4 regions of the Shewanella sp. YQ_9 genome follow, and region 4 is predicted to be linked to each of the others. Evidence: predicted binding sites of a transcription regulator. Region 4 holds the regulator's gene; each other region holds the start of a gene.

Region 1 (3,170 bases), on a different contig from region 4:
CCGGCAGTATCCGGGATCTGCACCGGCTTGGTAGTGGTCAAACTCACAGAGGTGGAGTTGCCGTCTTTATCGACGGGGAAGCTCTGCAGGAAGTTACCTGCGGCATCGACCAGGAAACCGTTTTCATCACGCTTGAAGGCACCGGCGCGGGTGAAAGAGTAATCCTGACTGCCCACATTGGGAGAGGTCACGAAGAAACCGCCACCGTTGATCGCCAAATCCAACGCATTGTTGGTGGAGTTCAGGTTACCCTGGTGGAACTGCTGCGCCACCTGAGTGGTGGTCACACCGCCGCCCACTGTAGTTCTGCCGTTGGAGAAAATCGAGCTGGCGTAAACATCGGCAAACTCGGCCCGGGATTCTTTAAAGCCGACGGTATTGACGTTGGCAATATTGTTGGCTGTGGTATTGAGATCTTTCTGCGCCGCAGCAATCCCACTCAGAGCAATGTTAAAAGACATAATTCACCTCATGATTTTCAGATACTGTCCGGCGCAGCCGGGGCAGAAACAGAATTAAACTTCGGAAACAGCCAGCACGTCGGCCAGTCTGATCCCGCCAATACCTCTTAGGTTCAACACGGCGCCACTGGCCGAGTTGAGCGATACACTGGTCACGTGGGCATAAGCACTGACAATAAGATCCTGGGACTTGCCATCGACAACCCCGCTGGCCTTCATGGTGTAGATACCAGCCTCAACGGGTTTACCGTCCTTATCCAAGCCGTCCCATTCCACGTCTATGTTGCCGCCGGCACTGCCATCCACATCAAAGGTCTTGATTACCTGGCCGGCTTCATCCTCAACAGTCACCTTGATGGAAGGCATTTTCTCTGGCGATGTGATCACCCCTTTGAGGGTCGGGTCTTCCTCGGAAACATAGCCGGTGCCCGCCGGGATCAACACTTTCTGCCCCACCAGGCCAGATGCCTGCAAAGCCTGACTCGAGGTCATTACCGTGTTGAGGTTAACTATCTCCTCGTTGAGCTTGGAGATACCATCCACGGTAGAAAACGACGCCATCTGGGCAATCATCTGGTCGTTGTCCACAGGCTTGAAAGGATCCTGCATCGACAACTGCCTACTCAGCAGCGAGAAGAAATCTTCCTGGGTCAGCTGCTGATTGTTGCTCTTCTTGGTCTCCGAATCCCCTTTGACACTTATGCTGTCGAGGAAGGGGTTAACTGAACTTACACTCATGGGCTATGTCTCCCTTTATTTGCCCATTCTCAGGGTCTGCTGCAGCATGGACTTGGCTGCATCGGCCACCTGGACGTTCATCTGATAGGAGCGGGAGGCGGAAATCATATCGGCCATCTCTTCCACTACATTGACATTGGGTTTGTAGATAAAACCATCGGCATCGGCCATGGGATGATCCGGCGAATACTCTTTCAACAAGGGTTTATCGCTTTCCACTATGCCCTTAACCTTTACCGCAGCGCCTTGCTGCTGTTGACCATTGGCCTTGGCCAGCTCGGCCTCAAAAATGGGATGCCGCGCCTTGTAGGTCTTATCGATACTGGAAGAGACGGAATCTGCGTTGGCTATGTTACTGGCGGTGGTGTTCAAGCGCACAGATTGCGCCGACATTCCCGACCCCGCAACATTGAAGATATTGTACAAGCTCATGATTAATCTCCTTTCAATGCCTTTTTCATCCCGGCGAACTTACCGTCGAGGAACCCAAGCGACATCTGATATTCAAGCGCATTTTGCATAAAGGCCTGCTGCTCTTTTTGCATATCGACAGTATTGCCATCACCCGTGTCCGGCTGATCCGGTACCCGATACTGCACATGCTGGGCTGTCAGCGCCTTGAGGTCGAAATGCTTTTCAGAAGTTGCCGCCATGCTCATCCCCTGTTGCCGCCCTTTTGCCGCCTGCAACGCCGAGGAAAAATCAACATCCCGAGCCTTATAATGTGGGGTATCGGCATTGGCTATATTGCTGGCAAGCACTTCGGCACGCTGGGCGCGAATGCCCAGAGTGTATTGATGTATGCCAAGGGCCTTATCGAAACTGATCGCCATAAAACCGCCTCCTCCAATGACTCGACAAAAACAAAGCAAGCTTTGTGCCAGATATAGAGTGGAGGATAACAGATAAGAAGATGATGGCCGTTAGGGTGAAAGGTAAAACAGAAAAGGCCCGTCCAAGTTGACGAGCCTTTCAAACTATTTAATTAAAAATCAAATAATTAGGTGGTTAATTTTTCTTTTGATAATAGATGCCTGGGTTACAGCGCACCATGTCGAATTCATCGGTCAACCCGGCAATCGATTCACTGGCGCCCAAAAACAGTATCCCCTTGGGGTTAAGGGCGGCAGCAAATTGCCGCAGTATTTTTGCCTTTGCCTCCGGCGCAAAATAGATAAGCACGTTGCGGCAAAAGATGATGTCGAACTTGCCGAGTAAGGTGTAGCTTTCAAGCAGGTTGTGGGCCCGAAAACTCACCAAACGGCGCACATTGTCTTTAACCCGCATATTGCCGTTGGGCAGGGCTTCAAAAAACTGACGCTTGCGCTCTTCAGACAGGCCGCGGGCCAACGCCAGCTTATCGTACTCGGCGTTTTTACAACGCTCCAGCATGGACGGCGACAAATCTGTGGCCTGAATCATGGCGCCACCCGGCAAAGCCCCCGGCTTACGCTGCTGATATTCAAGCACTGTCATCGCCAGTGAATAGGGTTCCTGGCCGGATGAACAGGCTGCCGACCAAATCTTCAACGGTCGCCCCAGCTTGGCATAACCGGGCAACAATGTATTGCCCAGCAGGTCAAAAGGATACTTGTCCCGAAACCAGAGGGTTTCGTTGGTGGTCATGGCATCGACGACTTCAGCGCGTAACTGACGCTCGGTGGGCCGCATCGACTGCTTAACTACGTCCGACAGGGATGGCAAGCCATATTTCCCCATCAAAGGCGCCAAACGGCTGCGAACCAAATACTGTTTGTTCTCACCCAATACAATGCCACTGTGCTGTTCAAGAAACAGCCTGAATTGATTGTACTCAGTTTCTGCGAGAGATTTATCTGGCACCTTAGTGTCCTAACTATCCGTGAAAACGTCGCTGCAACTCAATGCAGCGCCATTTAAAAACTGGGTCAGCGTTATACCCCAGCCCCATTTGCAACACAAGACATCAAACTCACTATAGTCATAAAAATC
Region 2 (3,170 bases), on a different contig from region 4:
GCAATGCTTCGGCATGACCGACAGCACAGATGGTGTCGGAGATCTTCAGCTCGCCCAGACCTGTGATAGCAACGATATCACCGGCATTGGCACTGTCCACTTCGTGGCGTTCCAGGCCCATGTAGCCCAGCACCTGACCGATTTTACCGTTACGGCTCTTGCCATCGGCACCGACAATAGTGACCTGTTGGTTGGTCTTGACGCTACCACGCTTGATACGACCCACACCGATAACCCCTACATAGCTGTTGTAGTCCAGCTGAGAGATCTGCATCTGGAATGCGCCTTCGGCGTCGGCATCCGGTGGAGATACTTTTTCAACGATAGTTTGGAACAGTGGGGTCATGTCTTCACTGTTGTCCTGAGGATCCAGGCTGGCAAAACCGTTCAGTGCAGAGGCATAAACCACTGGGAAGTCCAGCTGCTCGTCGGTGGCACCAAGGTTGTCAAACAGGTCAAATACCTGATCGATAACCCAATCAGGACGGGCACCCGGACGGTCAATCTTGTTGATCACCACAATAGGCTTAAGACCTTGGGCGAATGCCTTCTTGGTCACGAAGCGAGTCTGTGGCATTGGGCCGTCCTGCGCATCAACCAGCAGCAGTACAGAGTCAACCATAGACAGAACCCGTTCTACTTCGCCACCGAAGTCGGCGTGTCCTGGGGTATCTACAATGTTAATCCGATAGTCGTTCCACTTAATGGCGGTGTTTTTCGCCAGAATAGTGATCCCACGTTCTTTCTCCAGATCGTTGGAGTCCATCACCCGCTCGGTGGCTTCTCCGCGGGTTGCCAGGGTTCCTGACTGTGCCAACAGCTTGTCTACCAGGGTAGTCTTACCGTGGTCAACGTGCGCTATGATGGCGATGTTACGTAAATTCTCTAACACAGTTTTGCCTCTTACGATCTCTGTTCTGTGGGATGCAGCAATATAAATTGAATGGTACAACCGCTTTATGACTGCTTGGCGATTGCCTTCCAGGCCTTATAAAACCTGGGCTGCCATCGTGTCGGGGAGCACAATTTCCCCGGATGGTTGCTTTAAAAAGCGTGCCATTCTACTCTAGCGAGGGGCTATCGCACAGGATTATTTTTTAGACACCTATGAATATCCGGCTTATTCAGCGCACGCACCATTATGGTGAACGCACCTTTTTGGAACACTCAATGCACCATGATAGTGCAAACCCGCTTGCCTCGCCAGCCCTCGATTTTACCATTCCCTTTATTTTCAACATCTTAGCATCTTGGCATGAGTCTGGCTTAATAGAGACCAACAAGGCGCCAGACGCTACATACTAAGAGTTGACAAAGGGCACCCCCTTTACCCTACCGGAGGCTTGATAATGTCAGTCGAATCAGTTTTACAACAGCTGCAAGAGTTGGAAGTTAAGTTTGTTGATTTACGCTTTACCGATACCAAAGGTAAGGAACAGCATGTATCTATCCCGACTCATCAGGTAGATGCTGATTTCTTTGAAGACGGCAAAATGTTTGATGGTTCATCTATCGCCGGTTGGAAAGGGATCAACGAATCTGACATGGTGCTGATGCCAGATCCAAGCAGCTTTGTACTGGATCCTTTCACCGAAGAAACCACAGCGCTGATCCGCTGCGACATCCTCGAGCCCGGCACCATGCAGGGTTACGACCGTGACCCTCGCTCTATCGCCAAGAAAGCCGAAGAGTACATGCGTTCTACCGGCATCGCCGACACTGTGCTGATCGGTCCTGAGCCAGAGTTCTTCCTGTTTGATGACGTACGTTTCGGTACCGACATGAGCGGCACCTTCGTCAAAATCGATGCCAAAGAAGCGGCCTGGAACTCAGGTACCAGCTATGAAGAAGGCAACACAGGTCACCGTCCATTCGTTAAGGGCGGCTACTTCCCGGTTGCGCCTGTGGATTCTTCACAGGATTTGCGTAGTGCCATGTGTCTGGTGCTGGAAGAGATGGGCCAGGTTGTGGAAGCTCATCACCATGAAGTTGCTACCGCGGGTCAGAACGAGATCGCCACACGCTTCAATACTCTGACCAACAAGGCCGATGAAATCCAGGTACTCAAGTACGTGATTCACAACATGGCTCATGCCTACGGCAAGACAGCCACCTTTATGCCCAAGCCGATAGTCGGCGACAACGGCAGCGGCATGCACGTACACCAGTCACTGGCCAAAGACGGCACCAACCTGTTTGCCGGTGACAAGTACGGCGGCCTGTCTGAAACTGCCCTGTACTATATAGGTGGTATCATCAAGCACGCCCGTGCCCTGAACGCCTTCACCAACCCAAGCACCAACTCCTACAAGCGTTTGGTGCCACACTTTGAAGCCCCTGTGATGCTGGCTTATTCAGCCCGTAACCGCTCGGCTTCTATCCGTATCCCTGTGGTACCAAGTCCTAAGGCTCGCCGTATCGAGACCCGCTTCCCGGATCCTATGGCCAACCCTTATCTGGCCTTCGCAGCACTGCTGATGGCCGGTCTGGACGGTATCCAGAACAAGATCCACCCTGGTGATGCCATGGACAAGGATCTGTACGATCTGCCGGCCGAAGAAGCAGCGGAAATCCCGACTGTGGCCGAATCTCTGGAAGTCGCCCTGGCGGCTCTGGATTCAGACCGTGAGTTCCTGACCCGCGGCGGTGTGTTCAGCGATGACTTTATCGACTCTTACCTCAAGCTGAAACAAGCCGAGGCCGAGCGTGTCAGCCGCACCACTCACCCAGTCGAATTTGAGCTGTACTACAGCCTCTAATTGCCCTGCAATCAACCGATGAGTCAAGCCATCGGATAACAAGAAAAGCGCCCCGGGAGCAATCCCGGGGCGCTACTATTTTAAGGCTATAAAACTCAACCCACTCAGGGAGCACCGACAAGCTCAGGAGCACTCTGAGCCTTGGCCCCTGTGAGTATCACCGCCAACTTGAGTTCACCCTCTGTCTGGTTCAACTCCTCAAGCCCTTCTGGAGTAAAGCGATATTGGCCTTCTGTCTCCAGCGCTTCCATGGTGCCAGCACAGGTGTCGACGGTTTCGCTGCATTCGAAACGCACCCCCTTATGCCAAGGCATGGAGAAGGCCGATACCTGCTCTGCCGGCATCTTGAGGTACATCACCAGATAGTTGCTGCCGGCATCCTTGACGGGTTTGCCCTCCGCCGTAGTCAGG
Region 3 (3,170 bases), on a different contig from region 4:
GAGATGTGGCTATCGGCCAGGTTCATTCCCTGCTCCTGCAGCATTTCTCTCAATCTGGGCATGGCCTGTTCCAGCATATCCCGGGTTTGTGGTTGGGTGACATGGAACTGCACCTGAGTCTGATCACCATGCACCTGAACCCTGACCATCATGGCTCCAAGCTCTGGTGGGTCGAGACGAATTTCAGCCTGCTGCACACCATTACTGACCATGGTAATCAACTGCTGCCGCATCACGGGGGCAAAACGCTGCACCATATCGGCGGTTTGCAGTGATTGCTCCATCCCCTGCCTCAATGACAGTTGATATTGGGCCATCTCTCCCCTTTGGGGAGGCTGCAATCCTTGTTGATGCAGCTGTTGCTGGAATGGGCTGATATCTGTCTGGGTTGATGCCGCATCGCCCTTGAGCGCCTGATGTATGGCGTCACTCACAGGGCTTCGTACCTCGGCAGCAGTCTGAGTACCTTTCACCTCAGCCTTGAGTAAGCTGGCGAGAACATCCTTGGCTGCAGCTTTGTCACTCTTGCCGTCAGCGCCAACAGACATTGCCGCCGCGGCCACCGCAGCACCCAAGTTGCCGGCAGTATCTGTCTTGGCCTTATCGGCAATTGCGCTTTGCGCCAAGATCTTGTCACTCCTTTCCTCAGCGGCATTGAGCACAGCTTCACGAACCACTGCAGCCATACCATCCTGAGTCGCCGCCTTACGCGTTGACTTATCAGCATCCGGCCAACCCATTTGTTGCTCGCCTTCCTGAGACTTGGCCTTTTCCGCTGTTGCAGCCGCCTTGTCGAGAGCCAGCAAAGGAGCATCTATAGTTTCATCCTCTGCTTTGCTATCGCCTTTGCTTGCCGCTTTCTCATCTGTATCGTCCAGTTTGGCACTGTCTTCTTCACTCTCGTCGCCTTCGTCAGCGGCAATCATCTCTGCGCCGTCCAGACTATCTGTCACTACCATGCCAAGCTCGGCACTCCCCTGCTTGAGGTTTTCCAAGAGCTTCATCTGCTCTTCGGGAGACATGGCCTTGATCTCATCTTCTTTGAGCCCGGTGAGAGCGGCAATCTGTTTCAGCAGGCTCACCTCATCCACTTCGGTGACTATGGTGCCGTCTTCAGACGGCAATTTCTTGCCCATGGCTATCTGCCCCAGAATAAGCGAGACATCGACGGCCTGCTCAGCTTGGGCACCTTCTCTGTTAAGACTGCCAGCGGTAAATCCCGGCTTGGCGCCTTGCGAGTCGAACGAAAACTTAGCCTGCGCCTCTTGATAAGCGGCGAAAAAAGCTTCGTTATCAGTAGATTGTAGTGCATCTGTGGCGGAAACTCCCTTGCCGCCCGCATTGCCGATCAGGATATTGGATAACTGCTGCATGCCTTCCTCCAGCACCTAGGCCCTCAATAGATAAAGATAGGCCGAGTCAGAATTAATGTCTCTGTCTCAAACAAAGCAAAATTCACGCCAACAAAAAATATAGAATGAATATTAAGGAATTGTCCGGGAATGGATGTCGGAATGGGCTCAATGGTTGAGCTTGCGACGGAAAAACTGCTGGGAAGCAAACTCATCGATGAGTTTCTGCTCTTGTTTGGCGGCTTTGGCTTCGGCCTGCAGGGCTTTTTTCTCCAACAACATCTCCACCGCCTTACGCTTTTGCTGCTTCTCCAGCCAATGTTGCTGTCTATAGCCCCGCTGCTTATCGGCCTCGGCGACCACGGCAAGTTGTTGCCCTATGGCATCATCTACCTGACGCACAAATCGATGAAACTGCTGGTAATAGGAGGCGCCAATGCTCTGCCCCTGCTGGGCATCGAGTTGCTTCATATAGTCGAGACGGTATTCCTGCAGCGCCTGCAGCTGAGATTTACGCCTCTGGCATTCCATTTGCGCGGCTTTAAGCTGCAGCGCCGCCTGCTCTTCGGCTTCGACCGCCAGTTTCAACACTGTGTGCAAAGGATCGGATTTAGCCATCTGTAGTATTATTCCTTAAAATTGCCTGCCTTACGGGCCTTAACCCGGCTCTCTATTGAGATCAGGCTCCCCTATTGTCACTGCATTTTTGTCGAGCACGCAAACTCCCGCACTGAATGGCATTACACCTTACATTGGGCAGCAAGCTGCCCCAACATTTGCTGGCAATCGCTGAAACTAATGGCATCGCGCATCCCCTGCCGCAAAAAGGCGTTCATGGCGGGTTGCAGGCGTATGGCGTTGTCGATACGCGGATCCGAGCCTTGGGAATAGGCACCAATGGAGATCAGATCCCGGTTTTGCTGATAGAGCGAATAAACCTGCTTGACGCGCCGCATCGCTTCCAGGTGCGCCTCGCTTATCACCATAGGTGCCACCCGACTGATGGAAGCTTCAATGTCTATCGCCGGATAATGCCCTGAGTCGGCCAAGGCCCGTGACAACACTATGTGACCGTCCAAAATGGCCCGCGAGGCATCGGCAATGGGATCTTGCTGATCGTCCCCTTCGGTAAGCACAGTATAAAAGGCAGTGATCGAGCCCTGCCCTTCACCGCCATTACCGGCGCGCTCCACCAAACGGGGCAACTTGGCAAATACTGAAGGCGGATACCCTTTGGTTGCCGGCGGCTCACCGACCGCCAGGGCGATTTCCCGCTGCGCCTGGGCGTAACGGGTCAGGCTATCCATCAACAGCAGGACGTCATAGCCGAGATCGCGAAAATACTCGGCTATCCGAGTCGAGGTTTCGCAGGCACGAAGGCGCATCAAAGGGGAGGTATCGGCCGGGGCGGCTATGACCACAGAGCGGGCCCGCCCCTCTGCGCCCAGGATCTCTTCGATAAACTCTTTCACCTCCCGGCCACGCTCCCCCACCAGGCCAACCACAATAATGTCGGCCGTGGTGCCACGGGTCATCATGCCAAGGAGCACACTCTTACCCACGCCGGAGCCGGCAAAGAGCCCCATACGTTGGCCCTTGCCCACGGTAAGCATGGCGTTGATGGCCCTGACGCCTACATCGAGCGGTTCGGTAATCGCCCGTCTGGCCAAGGGATTGATTGCCGGGCTATGGCGCGAGGCTTGTTCGTCTGTGTGCAGGGCGCCCATACCATCGAGCGGCTGGCCGTTACCGTCCAGCACCCGACCAAGAAGACTCAAACCAACACTGAGCCCGGTTTGTTCACCGAGCGGCATCACT
Region 4 (3,170 bases):
CTGACATTGATCTGCGGGCACCAGGAGGGCGAACAGTATGTCCACCGGCTGGTTGTCTATGGCATCGAAGGCGATAGGCTCTTCGCATTTGACCAGCACGGCAATCGGCTCTGTAATGTCCGGTAGTCTGCCATGCGGAATCGCAATACCATTACCTATACCTGTGCTCCCCATCTTTTCGCGGGCCAAAAGGCTTTCAAAAATCGCTTGAGAGGAAAGGGTGGGGTACTGGGCGCTAGCGAGATCGCTAATCAGCTCCAGTACCTTTTTCTTACTGCCCGGAGTGGCACAGGTAGTGCACTCCGGCCGCAGGATGGTACTCAGTTCCATCGTTAGTGTTTTGTCAGCTTTTCTTTGTGTTTAATGACCTGACGATCCAATTTATCAATCAGAACGTCGATGGCGGCATACATGTCGGCATGTTCAGAAGTTGCATAGACTTCGCCGCCTGTGAGGTGGATCTTGGCTTCGGCTATCTGTTGCAGTTTTTGTACATTGAGCACAACGTGCACATTATTGATCTGTTCGAAATGGCGTTCAAGTTTAGAAAACTTACTTTCCACGTAGTCACGCAGTGAGTCGGTGATCTCGATATGATGTCCTGTCAGGTTGATTTGCATAGAAAGATTCCTCCAATTTCCAACTGTGGATTTATAAACTCTTACGCTGGTTCGACGGTGGTATCATCATAGCCTCGCGATACTTGGCTATGGTGCGTCTTGCAACGTTGATTCCCTGTTCTGCCAGAAGTTGCGCCATCTTGCTGTCGCTCAAAGGCTTCTTCTGGTTTTCCGCTGCCACGAGCTTCTTGATAAAAGCCCTGATCGCCGTGGAAGAGCATTCTCCGCCATCTTCGGTGCCGACATGGCTGGAGAAGAAGTACTTCAATTCAAATATTCCCCTGGGGGTATGCATATACTTTTGAGTGGTGACCCTGGAGATGGTCGATTCATGCATCTCGACCGCCTCGGCAATATCGTTGAGCACCATGGGTTTCATGGCCTCTTCACCATATTCAAAAAATCCCTGCTGGAACTGCACTATACAGTTGGCCACCTTGAGCAGGGTGTCGTTGCGGCTCTCCAGGCTCTTGATAAACCATTTGGCTTCCTGAAGATGACCACGAATAAACTGGCTGTCTGATTGACTGCGGGCGCTACGGGCCATGGCAGCATACTGCTGATTGATCCCGAGTTTGGGCATACAGTCCGGGTTGAGTTCTACTACCCAGCGGCCGTTTTTCTTCCAGACACTGACATCAGGGATCACATATTCCTCGTCCATCGGCTGCACCAGCAAGCCGGGGCGGGGATTGAGACTCTGGATAAGGTTGATGGCGTCACGCAGTTGATCTTCCTTGAGCTTGGTCTTGCGCATCAGGGTGCGGAAGTCACGGGCAGCAATGAGATCCAGATGTTCGTCAATCAACAAGCGGGCGTCGGCCAGATGTGGGGTGTCGGTGTTGAACTGTTGCAACTGGATCAGCAGGCATTCGCGCAGATCTCTGGAGGCGATGCCGACAGGGTCAAAGTGCTGGATCCGCTTGAGTACTGCCTCGACTTCATCGAGCTCAATCTCAGGGTTGCCCATGGCTTCGAGGATCTCCTCTGTGCTCTGGGTCAGATAGCCCTGCTCGTCGATGGCATCAATAATGGCGGTGGCAATGGCGTCGTCGGTATCGGAAAACGGGGTCAGGTTCTTCTGCCATTCCAGATGTTCATAGAGACCTTCGCTGGTTTCACCCTGGAAGGGCATATCATCTTCACGGCCCATGGCCGGCCCTGAGGCGCTGGCGGCGGTAAAGACTTCGTCCCAGGTGGTATCCATAGGTAATTCATCCGGCATAGACTCATTGTTCAATGCCTCTGAGGTTTCTACCGTGGAACCATCTTCCTGCTTGGCGCTCAACTCGCCGGCGTCGTTTTCCTTGTGGTTGTCGTCGATAGCGTCATCCTGGTTGTCCTCGGCCATTTCCAACAGAGGGTTGGCTTCCAAGGCTTCCTGGATTTCCTGCTGCAGCTCAAGGGACGACAGTTGCAGCAGGCGAATAGCCTGTTGCAACTGAGGTGTCATGGTCAACTGTTGACCCAGTTTGAGCTGGAGTGACGCTTTCATTATACCGCTAATCCCTACTCGTTATTTTTCAAGGAAAAAATTCAATAATAACAAACTATAATACCCGGAATTGCCACCGGATGACATGATCCTAACTATAGCCTGAATTGTTCGCCTAAGTACACAGCACGCACTTGCTGGTTGTCCAAGATTTCAGCGGGTGTGCCCTCGGCGATCAACTGCCCATGGCTGACTATGTAGGCTCGCTCACAAACGTCGAGTGTTTCGCGAACATTGTGGTCTGTGATCAGCACCCCCAAACCGCGGGACTTAAGCTGTTCGATGATTTTCTTGATATCGATAACTGAGATGGGATCCACACCGGCGAACGGCTCATCCAGCAAAATGAACTGTGGATTGGCGGCCAATGCCCGGGCGATTTCCACCCGGCGGCGTTCGCCGCCGGAGAGGGACATCCCCAGGCTGTCACGTATGTGGGTAATATGGAATTCTTCCAGCAACTGTTCGAGTTGTTCCTCGCGCTCGTCGCTGTTGAGTTCTTTGCGGGTTTGCAGCACGGCCATGATGTTGTCATGCACCGACAGCTTGCGGAAAATACTGGCTTCCTGTGGCAGGTAGCCTATGCCTTTACGGGCTCGCAGGTGCATGGGATCCAGGGTCAGCTCGTCGTCGTCAATGAAGATACGGCCCTTGTCACTCTGTACCAGCCCAACCACCATGTAGAAGGTGGTGGTCTTGCCAGCCCCGTTGGGGCCCAGCAGCCCCACGATTTGGCCGGTATTGACCGACAGGCTGACGTCTTTGACGACGTTGCGTTTCTTGTAACTCTTTGCCAGATTCTGTGCCGTCAGGGTGCTGGTCATTGCGGCTCCTGCTGCTGTTCTTTCTTGTTGAGATCCTGATAGTTTTCCGGCTGGATAACAGTGGTTACCCTGTCTTGGCCTTTGCCGCTGCTTTCCGCTTCCAGCTGCTGCTTGTTGATGTCGTAGACTATCTTCTCGGCGGTTACTTCGCTGCCGTCTTGTTCTACTTTGGCCTGGCCCAGCAGGGTCATGATACGACTGTCTATGTTGTAGTGGATCTCTTTGGCCTTG

Evidence for each region. Region 4 encodes sigma-54, which starts transcription at its own class of promoters, with help from an activator protein. Its sites were predicted from a motif close to GTTGGCACGNNNNTNGNNT; they were not measured.
Region 1: the regulator sigma-54 is predicted to act here: its motif matches at 2,066-2,084, upstream of flgB (flagellar basal body rod protein FlgB).
Region 2: the regulator sigma-54 is predicted to act here: its motif matches at 1,250-1,268, upstream of glnA (glutamate--ammonia ligase).
Region 3: the regulator sigma-54 is predicted to act here: its motif matches at 1,447-1,465, upstream of ACF8D4_RS10890 (flagellar hook-length control protein FliK).

The regions. Positions count from the first base shown of each region.
Region 1 covers NZ_JBICJO010000034.1:51,393-54,562, forward strand. The annotation lists gene flgE (flagellar hook protein FlgE) at 1-461, opposite strand, end outside; gene flgD (flagellar hook assembly protein FlgD) at 516-1,199, opposite strand; gene flgC (flagellar basal body rod protein FlgC) at 1,215-1,631, opposite strand; gene flgB (flagellar basal body rod protein FlgB) at 1,634-2,032, opposite strand; gene ACF8D4_RS11025 (protein-glutamate O-methyltransferase CheR) at 2,208-3,041, opposite strand.
Region 2 covers NZ_JBICJO010000004.1:44,867-48,036, forward strand. The annotation lists gene typA (translational GTPase TypA) at 1-892, opposite strand, end outside; gene glnA (glutamate--ammonia ligase) at 1,350-2,759, shown strand; gene ACF8D4_RS01365 (hypothetical protein) at 2,864-3,170, opposite strand, start outside.
Region 3 covers NZ_JBICJO010000034.1:26,330-29,499, forward strand. The annotation lists gene ACF8D4_RS10890 (flagellar hook-length control protein FliK) at 1-1,373, opposite strand, end outside; gene fliJ (flagellar export protein FliJ) at 1,521-1,970, opposite strand; gene fliI (flagellar protein export ATPase FliI) at 2,093-3,170, opposite strand, start outside.
Region 4 covers NZ_JBICJO010000065.1:8,636-11,805, reverse strand. The annotation lists gene ptsN (PTS IIA-like nitrogen regulatory protein PtsN) at 1-330, opposite strand, end outside; gene hpf (ribosome hibernation promoting factor) at 333-620, opposite strand; gene ACF8D4_RS18065 (RNA polymerase factor sigma-54) at 652-2,115, opposite strand; gene lptB (LPS export ABC transporter ATP-binding protein) at 2,211-2,939, opposite strand; gene lptA (lipopolysaccharide transport periplasmic protein LptA) at 2,936-3,170, opposite strand, start outside.